Regions from separate parts of the Streptomyces sp. NPDC057136 genome, predicted to be linked through region 1. Evidence: riboswitches for the same ligand, from Rfam matches in the RefSeq annotation. Region 1 holds a riboswitch; each other region holds the start of a gene.
The links. A riboswitch is a leader RNA that binds a small molecule or an ion and turns the genes downstream of it on or off. The one in region 1 is predicted to bind thiamine pyrophosphate.
Positions count from the first base shown of each region.

Region 1 (4,314 bases):
GGCTGCAGGGCACCGCGCTCGCGCAGGACGTCACGCAGGGTGCACCCCGCGACGTACTCCATCGCCAGGTAGACGTACGCCCCCTGGGCGCCCTGGTCGAAGACCGCGACGACATTGGGGTGCGCGAGCCTGGCCACGGACTTGGCCTCGCGGATGAAGCGCTCGACGAACGAGGCGTCGGTCGCGAGTGCCGGGTGCATCACCTTGAGCGCGAGCACCCGGTCGAGCCGGGTGTCCATGGCCCGGTAGACCGTGGCCATGCCACCGACGGCGATCCGCGCGTCGACGCGATAGCGGCCGTCGAGCAGCTGCCCGATCATGGGGTCCTGGAGGGTCGTATCCACGCACCGAGTCTACGAGCCGCCGCCGACACGGCCGACGGTCCGGGCAGCTCCGGGGCGCTACTGCAGCCGAGCCGTGACAGGGACACGCTCCAGGGCCCTAGAACGCCGGACGCTCCGGGTCCAGTACGGCACGGCCCTCGCCCGGGGACGAGGCCTCGGCAAAGTGGCGGCGCGGAATCCGGCCCGCCCGGAACGCCAGGCGCCCGCCCTCCACCGCATGCCTCATGGCACCCGCCATCAGCTCCGGCTCCTGCGCCCGGGTCACCGCGGACGCCAGCATCACCGCCGAGCAGCCCAGCTCCATCGCGAGCGCGGCGTCCGAAGCGGTCCCGGCGCCGGCGTCCAGGATCACCGGCACCCCGGCCCGCTCGACGATCAGCTGGAAGTTGTGCGGGTTACGGATGCCGAGACCGGAGCCGATGGGGGAGCCGAGCGGCATGATCGCCGCACACCCCACGTCCTCCAGCTTCCGGGCCAGCACCGGATCGTCGTTGGTGTACGGCAGGACAGTGAACCCGTCGTCCACGAGGATCTCGGCGGCGTCCAGCAGCTCGATCGGGTCGGGCAGCAGCGTGCGCTCGTCCGCCACGACCTCCAGCTTGACCCAGTCGGTGCCCAGCGCCTCCCGGGCCAGCCGGGCGGTCAGGACGGCCTCGCCCGCGGTGAAGCAGCCCGCCGTGTTCGGCAGGACGCGGATGGAGAGCCGTTCCAGGACGGAGAGGACCGAGCCCCGCACGGTCGGGTCCAGCCTGCGCATCGCCACCGTGGTCAGTTCGGTGCCGGAGGCGAGCAGGGAGCGCTCCAGGACCTCCAGGCTCGGAGCGCCGCCCGTGCCCATGATCAGCCGGGAGGAGAAGGGCGTACCGGCGAGAGTGAAGAGATCGTCGGACATCCGGTCAGCCTCCCTGGACTGCGGTGAGGACCTCGACGCGGTCTCCGTCGGCGAGCGCGGTGGCGGACCACTGGCTGCGCGGGACGACGGTCTCGTTGACGGCCGCGGCCACCCCGGAGTGCGAGACGGTGAGCGTCGCCACGAGGGTGTCCAGCGGGGTGTCGTGGGGAACGCTTCGGCGTTCCCCGTTCACGGAGATCAGAACGGGGCCGGACAGGTGCTCGGTCATGCGGGCTGCTCCTGAGGTACGGGGGCGGCGGAGGGCGAGGGGGTGAAACGGCTGGGTGTGAAGGCGCGGCCCACGTCCGGCAGTTCGCCGGTGGTCAGCACATGCGCCATCACCTCGCCGGTGACCGGGGTCAGCAGCACCCCGTTGCGGTGGTGGCCGGTGGCGAGATGGAGGCCGGGCAGGGCCGTCGGGCCCAGCAGCGGCGCGTTGTCGGGGGAGGCGGGGCGCAGGCCCGCCCGGGTCTCGGTGAGCGGCAGCTCGGTGATGCCGGGCACCAGCTCGTGCGCGTCGCGCAGCAGCTCGTACACCCCGCCCGCCGTGACGGTGGTGTCCCAGCCCAGCTCCTCGCTGGTGGCGCCGACGACCAGCTCGCCGTTCTCCCGTGGGACGAGATAGAGGTGACTGCCGCGGACCACGGCGCGCACCGTCCGGCTGAGGAAGGGGGCGTACGCGGGTGGCACGGTCAGCCGCAGCACCTGGCCCTTGACCGGTCGGACCGGCGGCACGACCTCGTCGGGCAGCCCCGCGAGCCGGCCGCTGAGACTGCCCGCGGCGAGGACGACCTGGTCGGCGGAGAGCTCGGTCCCTCCCGCGAGCACGGCTCCGGCGGCGCGGTCGTGCGTGATGGTCAGCCGCTCGGTCCAGGCCCGGTGGAAGACCACCCCGGCGCGCTCGCAGGCGGTCAGCAGCGCCGCGGCCAGCCGTCGCGGATCGACCTGGTGGTCGCCGTCGACGCGCAGCCCGCCGCGTACGCCCGGGGCCAGCATCGGTTCCAGGCGGCGGCACTCGCGCCCGGTGAGCCACTCGGACGCCAGCCCCGAACGCTGCTGCAACGCGTGCAGTTCGCGCAGATGGGCACGGTCGTCGGAGTCGAGTGCCACGGCCAGGGTGCCGCAGGCGCGGAAGCCGATCTCCTGGCCGCTCGCCTCCTCCAGCTCAGCCGCGAACGCGGGATAGCGGGCGGCGGACGCGACATTGAGGCCGAGCAGGGTCTGCTCGCCGTAGTGGAGTTCGGTGACGGCGGCGAGCATCCCGGCCGCCACTCCGGCGGCTCCGCCGCCCGGCTCGGGATCGGCCACCGCCGTGCGCAGGCCGCGTTGCGCCGCCCGCCAGGCGGTCACCAGCCCGATGATGCCGCCCCCGATGACGAGGACGTCGCATCCGTTTCCGTTCCTTGGAGCACGCATGGGCTTCCAGCCCCTCCCTTCGCCGGCATGACCCGGATCAGGTTCGTACGGTCGGAGGCCGCCCAGCCTCCCTCTCAGCCCGGTGCGTCCGGGCTCCCGCGAGTCTTTTACGTTGGCCACCCTAAACCCCGTCACCCGTGGTCAGTAAGACCCACTGAACGACCTGCTCGGGCCGTCGCGTCCCGGCCTTCGTGCGGGAACCATCATCCTGACGAACCGTCAGGTGCTTAAGGTGGACGGGTGAGCGAGCAGACGGAACAGCAGACAGCGGGACGCCTGACCCGGCACGTCGTGGTCGTCGGGGCGGGCATGGCCGGTGTGCAGACCGCGGTGGCCCTGCGCGAACAGGGCTTCACCGGACCCGTCACGCTGATCGGCGCCGAACCGCATCAGCCGTACGACCGGCCGCCGCTCTCCAAGGCGGTCCTGCTCGGCAAGGCCGAGGACTCCGCCTTCGACATCGACTTCGAGGCGCTCGACATCACCCTGCGTCTCGGGCTCGACGTGACAGGGCTGCGGCCCGGGGCGCACGAACTGGACACCGTGGACGGCCCCGTCCCGTACGACACCCTGGTCGTCGCCACCGGCGCGGAACCGATCGTGCTGCCCGGCTCCGAGGGCGTCCAGGGCGTCCACCTCCTGCGCACCCTCGACGACGCCGCACGGCTGCGGCCCGTCCTGGAGCGGCAGCACGACATCGTGGTCGTGGGGGCGGGCTGGATCGGCGCGGAGTTCGCCACCGCCGCCCGCGCCGCGGGCTGTGCGGTCACCGTCGTCGAGGCGGCCGAGCGCCCCCTCGCGGGCGCCCTGCCCGCCGAGGTCGCCGTCCCCATGGCCCACTGGTACGCGCAGAGCGGCGCCGAACTCCTCACCGGCGCCCGGGTGGCCCGGATCGAACCCGGCGCCGTCGTCCTCGCGGACGGCCGCGTGATCCAGGCCGGGGCGGTGGTCGTGGGCATCGGCGCCCGGCCCGCCACCGGCTGGCTGGCCGGCTCCGGCATCGCACTCGGCCCGGACGGCTCGGTCACCGCGGACAGCGGGCTGCGCAGCTCACTGCCCGATGTGTACGCGGTCGGGGACTGCGCCTCCTTCCCCTCCGCCCGCTACGGCGAACGTCTGCTCGTCCATCACTGGGACAACGCGCTCCAGGGCCCTCGGACCGTCGCCGCCGCCATCGTCGCCACCGACGGTGACGAGCAGCCGCAGCCGTACGACCCGGTGCCCTACTTCTGGTCCGAGCAGTTCGACCGGTTCGTGCAGTACGCGGGCCACCACGCGGGCGCGGACACCCTGCTGTGGCGCGGCGACCCGGCGGAAGCCGCCTGGTCGGTGTGCTGGCTGCGCGAAGGAGTCCTGGTCGCGGTGCTTGCCGTCGGCCGTCCGCGCGACCTGGCGCAGGGGCGCAAACTCATCGAATCGGGCGCCCACGTCGACCCGGAACGGGCCGCCGACCTGGCCGTACCGCTGAAATCGGCGAAGCTCTGACAACGCTCCGACACCACCTCGTGCCCCCATACGGCCGCCCCGGCTACCGACTGTCAGTCCGGGATGGCACGCTTGTCCCTGTGACCGAGATTGACGCAAAGATCGATGCTCTCGTCCCTGCCTGGCTCTACCTCCCCGACATCGCGGAAATGCTCGATATCGAGGTGACGCGCGCGC
Region 1 covers NZ_JBHUUV010000039.1:30,283-34,596, forward strand. The annotation lists gene pknB (Stk1 family PASTA domain-containing Ser/Thr kinase) at 1-344, opposite strand, end outside; gene ACFT7S_RS32415 (thiazole synthase) at 442-1,236, opposite strand; gene thiS (sulfur carrier protein ThiS) at 1,241-1,465, opposite strand; gene thiO (glycine oxidase ThiO) at 1,462-2,652, opposite strand; TPP riboswitch at 2,650-2,762, opposite strand; gene ACFT7S_RS32430 (NAD(P)/FAD-dependent oxidoreductase) at 2,893-4,137, shown strand; gene ACFT7S_RS32435 (Rv2175c family DNA-binding protein) at 4,218-4,314, shown strand, end outside.

Region 2 (4,314 bases), on a different contig from region 1:
CGTCGGCGATGGAACCGGGGCGCAGACCGTCGCCCAGCGAGTACGTCACGTCGTACGTCGCGAGGATCTCGCAGAGCTCCTCGAAGTTCTCGTACAGGAACGACTCCTTGTGGTGCGCAAGGCACCAGGCCGCCATGATCGAGCCACCGCGCGAGACGATGCCGGTCTTGCGGCGCGCGGTCAGCGGGACGTACGGCAGACGCACGCCGGCGTGCACCGTCATGTAGTCGACGCCCTGCTCCGCCTGCTCGATGACGGTGTCCTTGTAGATCTCCCAGGTCAGCTCCTCGGCCCTGCCGTCGACCTTTTCGAGGGCCTGGTAGAGCGGCACGGTGCCGATCGGCACGGGGGAGTTGCGCAGCACCCACTCACGGGTGGTGTGGATGTTGCGGCCGGTGGACAGGTCCATGACCGTGTCGGCGCCCCACTTGGTCGCCCAGGTCATCTTGTCCACCTCCTCCTCGATGGAGGAGGTGACCGCGGAGTTGCCGATGTTCGCGTTGACCTTCACCAGGAATCGCTTGCCGATGATCATCGGCTCGATCTCCGGGTGGTTGACGTTGACCGGCATGACGGCCCGGCCCGCGGCGATCTCCTCGCGTACGACCTCGGGCTCGACGTTCTCCCGGATCGCGACGTACTCCATCTCCGGGGTGATGTCGCCGCGCCGGGCGTACGCGAGCTGGGTGACGGGCCGTCCGTCGCGGCTGCGGCGCGGCTGCCGCGGACGGCCGGGGAAGACCGCGTCCAGGTTGCGCAGGCCGCCGCGGGGCGAGGTGTGCTTGAGGCCGTCGTCCTCGGGGCGGCCGGGGCGTCCGGTGTACTCCTCGGTGTCTCCGCGGGAGATGATCCAGTTCTCCCGAAGCGGCGCGAGTCCGCGCCGGACGTCGGTGTCGATGGCGGGATCGGTGTACGGCCCCGACGTGTCGTACAGCGTCACGTCCTTGCCGTTGGTGAGGTGCACCTGACGAACCGGCACCCGGAGGTCCGGGCGTGAGCCCTGGACGTATCCCTTGTGCCAGCCGATGGACTTCCCGGCCTCGCTGTTCGGTGCGTCCTGCGCATTCTGCGCATTCTGCTCCGAGGCAGGCGTGCGTGCGTCCGCTGTGGTCATGAGACCTACTCCCTACGCCGGCATTACCCGGTAACAGGTTCGGCGGTCGGCGCAGCCTGTTCCGTACCGGTGTACGGAGGTCAGCGCCCTCTCAGCCCGGTGCTCCGAGCTCCCGCGTGTGCAAAGGTGCCACCACGCTAGCGTCCTTCATGGCGTGCTGAATAGGGGGCCCCTCCCGTTCTTGCGATGATCGCCCGGTGACCTCCTCCCAAAGCGATCCCGAACCGCAGGGCAGCCCGCACGGCCACTCGCACAGTCATGGCCCTGCCGCCCCCGTCTCCAGGCATCTGCGCAAGGTCATCGCGGCCGTGCTGATTCCGTTCGCCACCGCGGTCCTTGTCGGCCTCGTGGTGTTCTGGCCCGGTGGCGCCCCCGCCCACGAGCGCACAGGTGTCGGCTTTGACCGGCAGACCCAGTCCGGCAAGGTGGTCCAGGTCGACAAGGTGGACTGCGCGGAGGTCAACGCCGCGCAGGTACCGCCGACCGGTGACACCTCGACCCCCTCGGGACGCGAGGCGGTCAACGAGCAGACGGGGGACTGCGAGAAGGCCACGATCGAAGTGACCAGCGGCGAGGACAAGGGGCGGACTTTCGTCGAAGTCGTCCAGCCGGACGCCCCGAGGCAGCTGCACGAGGGTCAGGGCGTGGTCGTGGCGTACGCGCCCGACGCACCCCGTGACCTCCAGTACTCGGTGACCGATGTGAACCGGAAGTTCCCGATGGCTCTGCTGGCCGGGATCTTCGCGCTGGCCGTGGTCGCGGTGGGCAGGATGCGCGGCGTGATGGCGCTGATCGCGCTCGTCGTCTCGTTCGGCGTGCTGACCCTGTTCATCCTGCCGGCGATCCTTCAGGGCTCGAATCCCCTGGTCGTCGCGCTGATCGGGGCGAGCGCCATCATGCTGGCGGCGCTCTACATGTGCCACGGCCTGACGGCCCGTACGTCCGTGGCCGTCATCGGCACACTCATCTCACTGCTGCTGATCGGTCTGCTCGGCTCGCTCTTCATCGGCTGGGCGAGTCTGTCCGGCAACACCGACGACAACACCGGTCTCATCCACGGCCTGTATCCGGACATCGATATGAGCGGTCTGCTGCTTGCGAGCGTCATCATCGGTTCGCTCGGCGTGCTCGACGACGTGACCGTCACCCAGACGTCGGCGGTCTGGGAACTGCACCAGGCGGACCCGACGATGGGGGCACGGAAGCTCTACAAGGCGGGGATCAGGATCGGCCGCGATCACATCGCCTCGGTCGTCAACACCCTCGTGCTCGCCTACGCGGGGGCCGCGCTGCCCCTGCTGCTGCTCTTCTCCATTGCCCAGAGCAGCATGGGGACGGTGGCCAACAGCGAACTGGTGGCGTCGGAGATCGTCCGAACGCTGGTCGGTTCGATCGGACTGGTCGCCTCGGTGCCGTTGACGACGGCGCTCGCGGCGCTGGTGGTCTCCGCGGACCGCACAGGGGGCGCGGAAGCCGGAGCTCCTGCACCCGCACGGACCGGGAGAGGCCGTCGTCGCAAGACGTAGCGACGGACGCCCCCTCAGCCGGCGTTCTGCTCCTCGGCGAGAATCCGGCCCAGCGCCACTTCGAGGCTGCCCTCGAAGTCACTCAGCGTGTGTTCCTGACCGAGCGGCACCAGTTTGTCCGTCCGGTCGAGAAACGCCACGAGAGGCGCCGTGCCGGCCCGGAAGAGCGCACGGTCCACTCCCACCTGGAGCCGGATGTGTACATCGGAAAGCCCTTCGGGCTCGGTCGGACCGATGTGCACATCCCCGTCGCCGCTGGGGCTGTTGAGACCGTCGAGCAGCAGCTCACGGCCAAAAGCCCAGGTGACAGGGGCGTCGCCCGGCAGGTGGAAGGTCATACGGATCGCGTAAGGATCGGCCACCTCGTACCGGAGCTCCACCGGAATACGGAAGGAGAGCTCCTCGGAAACGAGGAAGCTCATCATGACCTCTGCTTGAACCGACTCGCGCATCGTTCAACCCCGCGGTAGATGAAACTGGCCAGGAATGATCCCCAGTGACCCTATTGACGCCATCGTGGTGCACCAGATAGCAGATCACAAGGAGTGATTTTTCAGATACTGATAGAGAGCACGAGCGAGCGCAAGAGGTCCGTGACCTCGTTGCGTAGCTGTTCGACTGCGGGGAGCAACCGATCCTGTTGGTCAAAGGGCAGAGAAATGGCCATCGTCGCCACGGTGGTGCCCACCGTGATCGGGATGGCCGCGCAGATCGTTCCCAAGGCATATTCCTGTCGTTCAATGACAGGCTCCATGCGTTCCGTCGATCGCAAACGCTCAAGAAGCGACTCACGATCTCGCACAGAGTGAGGGGTCAGGGGCTGCACGGGATGGCGGTCGAGATGATCCCCGCGGGCGGTCTCGTCGAGCTGTCTCAGCAGGCACTGGCCGATCGCGTGAGCGTGACCGGTCTCGCGGAACGCGGCCCATTCGTCGACGGCGGGATTGGCGGGGGTGTCCGCGACCGCGATGAGTTCGATCTCACCCTCGCGGTAGATGGCGCAGTACACCGGCACACCGATGGCGTCGCGCCAGCGCGCGAGCGAATCGGTCATGACGCTGCGACGATTCTGCACAGCACCACCGTCGATCAGCCGCTCGGCGGCGTCGCCGAAAAGGAAGACGCCGTTCTCCCGGCGCAGATATCCCTCATGGGTCAGGGTGCGCAGCAGGTGGTACGCGGTCGGAAGCGGAAGCCCTGCTTCCCGTGCGAGTTGCTTCGCAGGCGCCCCGTCGCGATGGGTGCCCACAGCCTCCAGCAGCCTCAATGCCCGCTGCACCGAACCGATCAATGTCGGTACAGCGGTATTCGTTGCTGTGGTCACAGGTCACCCCCAGGCATGGTGACGGGCGGTCAGCCCTCCCGTGGGGGCCGCCCCCACGGACTGCCACAAACCTGGGTCCGGAGACCGGACTGCCGTACAAACCAATGGTCAATTCGATGACGGACAGTTACTTCCCAGGCGGCGGCAGCGATACGCCACTGTATCGGCACCGTGCGCCCGAAGTGCCTTTTCGTCCGGGACTTAGCTCAGCTGGCCTAATCGTCCCGCGACGGCCGTCACTACCAGTCACGGCCCGACGAGGACGAGGACATGAACTTCCGTACGACGAAGACCAGACCACCGACCAGAACGGCGAAAACCAGCACCTTGAAGAGCAGACCGATGACGAA
Region 2 covers NZ_JBHUUV010000059.1:25,809-30,122, reverse strand. The annotation lists gene thiC (phosphomethylpyrimidine synthase ThiC) at 1-1,114, opposite strand, end outside; TPP riboswitch at 1,107-1,240, opposite strand; gene ACFT7S_RS36560 (YibE/F family protein) at 1,312-2,640, shown strand; gene ACFT7S_RS36555 (SsgA family sporulation/cell division regulator) at 2,655-3,092, opposite strand; gene ACFT7S_RS36550 (IclR family transcriptional regulator) at 3,194-3,964, opposite strand; gene ACFT7S_RS36545 (DUF5326 family protein) at 4,204-4,314, opposite strand, start outside.
Region 2: it holds a riboswitch for thiamine pyrophosphate, as region 1 does, so the genes downstream of both, thiC (phosphomethylpyrimidine synthase ThiC) here and thiO (glycine oxidase ThiO) in region 1, are expected to answer to the same signal.

Region 3 (4,314 bases), on a different contig from region 1:
AGACCCTCTGGAAGCTGCATGACGGGACGCTCGTGGAGTCCGTCCTCATGCGCTACCCGGAGCGGGTGACGATGTGCATCTCCTCGCAGGCGGGCTGCGGGATGAACTGCCCGTTCTGCGCCACGGGGCAGGCCGGGCTCGACCGCAATCTGTCGACCGCCGAGATCGTGCACCAGATCGTGGACGGCATGCGGGCGCTGCGTGACGGTGACGTTCCGGGTGGGCCCGCGCGGCTCTCCAATATCGTCTTCATGGGCATGGGCGAGCCCCTCGCCAACTACAAGCGCGTCGTCGGTGCGATCCGCCGGCTGACCGACCCCGAGCCCGACGGGCTGGGCCTTTCGCAGCGCGGGATCACCGTCTCCACCGTGGGCCTGGTGCCCGCGATGCTGCGCTTCGCCGACGAGGGCTTCAAGTGCCGTCTCGCCGTCTCGCTGCACGCCCCGGACGACGAGCTGCGCGACACGCTCGTCCCCGTGAACACGCGCTGGAAGGTGCGGGAGGTGCTGGACGCCGCGTGGGAGTACGAGGCGAAGTCCGGCCGCCGTATCTCCATCGAGTACGCGCTGATCCGCGACATCAACGACCAGGCGTGGCGGGGCGACCGGCTCGGCCGGCTGCTCAAGGGTAAGCGTGTCCACGTCAACCTGATCCCGTTGAACCCGACGCCCGGTTCCAAGTGGACTGCTTCGCGGCCCGAGGACGAGAAGGCGTTCGTCGAGGCCATCGCGGCCCACGGCGTGCCGGTCACGGTCCGGGACACCCGCGGCCAGGAGATCGACGGGGCCTGCGGACAGCTGGCGGCCTCCGAACGCTGAGGTGGAAGGGGCCCGGTGTAACCTGGGCGCCACATTCAACTTCATATTCCGACAGGGGAGCGCCACAGCGCTGAGAGTGCGGCACCAAGGACAGGTTGGCCGCAGACCCTCTGAACCTCGCCCGGGTCATTCCGGGTAGGAAGTTCGGACCTTACTCAAGCTGTTGCGCCCTGCCCGTTTCCCGATGATCACCGGGGAGCGGGCAGGGCCGCGTCTCTTCCTGGTCACGTCCAGGAGGAATCACATGAGCACCACCAAGAAGATCACCGTGACCGCGGTCGCCGCCGCGCTCGGTGTCACGGCTCTCGCGGGCTGCGGCAGTTCCGACGACGCGGCTTCCGAGGGAACGAAGGGCTCAGGCTCCAAGACCGTGACGCTGGTCAGCCACGACTCCTTCAACGCCTCGAAGGACGTACTGAAGGCGTTCACCAAGGAGACCGGCTACACCGTCAAGGTCCTGAAGAGCGGTGACGCCGGTGCCGCTCTCAACCAGGAGATCCTGACCAAGGGCTCCCCGCGCGGTGACGTGTTCTTCGGTGTCGACAACACGCTGCTCTCCCGCGCCCTCGACAACGGCCTGTTCACGCCGTACGAGGCGAAGGGCCTCGACCGGGTCGCGGACGATGTGCAGCTCGACGCGGACAAGCACCGGGTCACGCCCGTCGACACCGGGGACATCTGCGTCAACTACGACAAGAAGTACTTCGCCGACAAGAAGCTCGCGCCGCCGCAGTCCTTCGACGATCTGCTGAAGCCCGCGTACAAGGACCTTCTCGTCACCGAGAACGCCGCCACCTCCTCGCCCGGTCTCGGCTTCCTCCTCGGCACCGTCGCTACCAAGGGCGAGGACGGCTACGAGGACTACTGGAAAAAGCTGAAGGACAACGGCGTCAAGGTCGTCGACGGCTGGGAGCAGGCGTACAACGACGAGTTCTCCGGCTCCGCGGGCGGCAAGAAGGCCAAGGCCGACCGGCCCCTCGTGGTCTCCTACGCCTCCAGCCCGCCCGTCGAGGTGCTGTACGCGGAGCCTCAGCCGGACGAGGCCCCGACCGGCGTCGCCACCGGGACCTGCTTCCGCCAGATCGAGTTCGCGGGTCTGCTGGACGGCGCGAAGAACGAGGCCGGCGGCAAGGCCCTGCTGGACTTCCTGATCGGCCAGAAGTTCCAGGAGGACATGCCGCTGAACATGTTCGTGAACCCGGTCGCGAGCGATGCGAAGCTGCCCGAGCTCTTCACGGAGTTCGGCGCGAAGGTCGACAAGCCGGCAACCGTGGCCCCGGAGAAGATCGCCGAGAACCGTGAGCAGTGGGTCCGGTCGTGGTCCTCACTCGTGGTGAAGTAGCCGGCAGCTCCGTGCGTAAGGGGCAGGGGCGTAAGGGGCAGGTACGCGGGAACGCGGTGCGACTCGGCCTGATGGCCGTGCCCGTCGCGTTCTTCGCGCTGTTCTTCGCCTACCCCGTCGCCGCGATCGTAGGCCGCGGGCTGAAGGACGCGGGCCGGTGGCAGTTCGGCCGGATCGGTGAGGTGCTGGGCCGGCCGGAGATCCTCGACGTCCTGTGGTTCACGACCTGGCAGGCCCTCGCCTCCACGGCGCTCACCCTGATCCTCGCGCTGCCCGGTGCCTATGTGTTCGCCCGCTTCGACTTCCCCGGCAAGCAGCTGCTGCGGGCCGTCGTCACTGTGCCGTTCGTCCTGCCTACCGTGGTCGTCGGGACGGCGTTCCTGGCGCTCCTCGGCCGCGGCGGCTTCCTCGACGAGCTGTGGGGTGTGCGGCTCGACACCACCGTGTGGGCGATCCTGCTCGCCCATGTCTTTTTCAACTACGCCGTGGTCGTACGGACCGTCGGCGGCCTGTGGTCGCAGCTCGACCCCCGGCAGGAGGAGGCCGCCAGGGTCCTCGGTGCCGGCCGGTTCGCTGCCTGGCGCCGGGTGACCCTGCCCGCACTGGCGCCCGCCGTGGCCGCCGCGGCGCTGATGGTCTTCCTCTTCACGTTCACCTCCTTCGGCGTCGTGCAGATCCTCGGCGGCCCGGCCTACTCCACCCTCGAAGTGGAGATCTACCGGCAGACCGCCCAGCTCCTCGATCTGCCGACGGCCGCGGTGCTGACCCTCGTACAGTTCGCCGCGGTCGGCGCGATCCTCGCCGTGCACGCCTGGACCGTACGGCGGCGCGAGACCGCGCTGAAGCTGGTCGATCCGGAACAGACCGCCCGCAGGCCGCGCGGTGCCGGGCAGTGGGCCATGCTCGGCGGGGTGCTGCTGACCGTCCTGCTGCTGATCCTGCTGCCGCTCGGCGTGCTGGTGGAACGCTCCCTGGACGGGCCCGGCGGTTACGGCTTCGCGTTCTACCGGGCCCTGCAGTCCGCCGACGCGAGCGGCTCCACGTTCCTCGTCCCGCCGCTCGAAGCCGTCTGGAACTCGCTTCAGTACGCGCTCGTCGCGACCCTCATCGCGCTCTTCGTCGGCGGGCTCGCCGCGGCGGCGCTGACCATCCCCCACTCTCGGCTTCCCTCGAGCGGGAGGTACCCCCTCGCCGGGCGGCTGGTGCGCGGGTTCGACGCGCTGCTGATGCTGCCGCTCGGGGTGTCCGCCGTGACGGTCGGCTTCGGCTTCCTGATCACGCTCGACAAGCCGCCGCTGGATCTGCGGACGTCCTGGATTCTGGTGCCGCTCGCGCAGGCGCTGGTGGGTGTCCCCTTCGTCGTACGGACCATGCTGCCGGTCCTGCGGGCGGTGGACGGGCGGCTGCGGGAAGCGGCGGCGGTGCTCGGGGCCTCGCCACTGCGGGCCTGGCGCGAGGTCGACCTGCCGCTCGTGCGCAGGGCGCTGCTGGTCGCCGCGGGCTTCGCGTTCGCCGTGTCGCTCGGCGAGTTCGGCGCGACTGTGTTCATCGCGCGCCCGGACAATCCGACGCTGCCGGTCGCGGTGGCCCGGCTGCTGGGGCGGTCCGGAGAGCTCAACTACGGGCAGGCGATGGCGCTCAGCACGATTCTGATGCTCGTCTGCGCGGTGTCGCTGCTTCTGCTGGAACGTATCCGCACCGACCGATCCGGGGAGTTCTGACCATGCTGACACTGGAATCGGCTACGGTCCGCTTCGGGAAGCGGAAGGCGCTCGACGCGGTGGACCTGGAGGTCGCCGACCACGAGATCGTCTGTGTGCTGGGGCCGAGCGGCAGCGGGAAGTCGACGCTGCTGCGGGTGGTCGCCGGGCTGCAGCCGATGGACGGCGGCCGGGTGCTGCTGGGCGGCGCCGACCAGGCGGGGGTGCCGGTGCACCGGCGGGGCCTCGGCCTGATGTTCCAGGACCACCAGCTGTTCCCGCACCGCGATGTCGGCGCCAATGTCGCCTTCGGGCTGCGGATGCACGGTGCCGGGCGGGCGGAGCGGGAGCGCGGAGTGGCCGGGCTGCTCGACCTGGTGGGGCTGCCGGGCGCCGAGCGACGGGCCGTCGCCGCACTGTCGGGCGGCGAGCAGCAGCGTGTCGCGCTCGCCCG
Region 3 covers NZ_JBHUUV010000022.1:37,717-42,030, reverse strand. The annotation lists gene rlmN (23S rRNA (adenine(2503)-C(2))-methyltransferase RlmN) at 1-818, shown strand, start outside; TPP riboswitch at 862-978, shown strand; gene ACFT7S_RS24445 (thiamine ABC transporter substrate binding subunit) at 1,063-2,160, shown strand; gene ACFT7S_RS24440 (ABC transporter permease) at 2,232-3,881, shown strand; gene ACFT7S_RS24435 (ABC transporter ATP-binding protein) at 3,884-4,314, shown strand, end outside.
Region 3: it holds a riboswitch for thiamine pyrophosphate, as region 1 does, so the genes downstream of both, ACFT7S_RS24445 (thiamine ABC transporter substrate binding subunit) here and thiO (glycine oxidase ThiO) in region 1, are expected to answer to the same signal.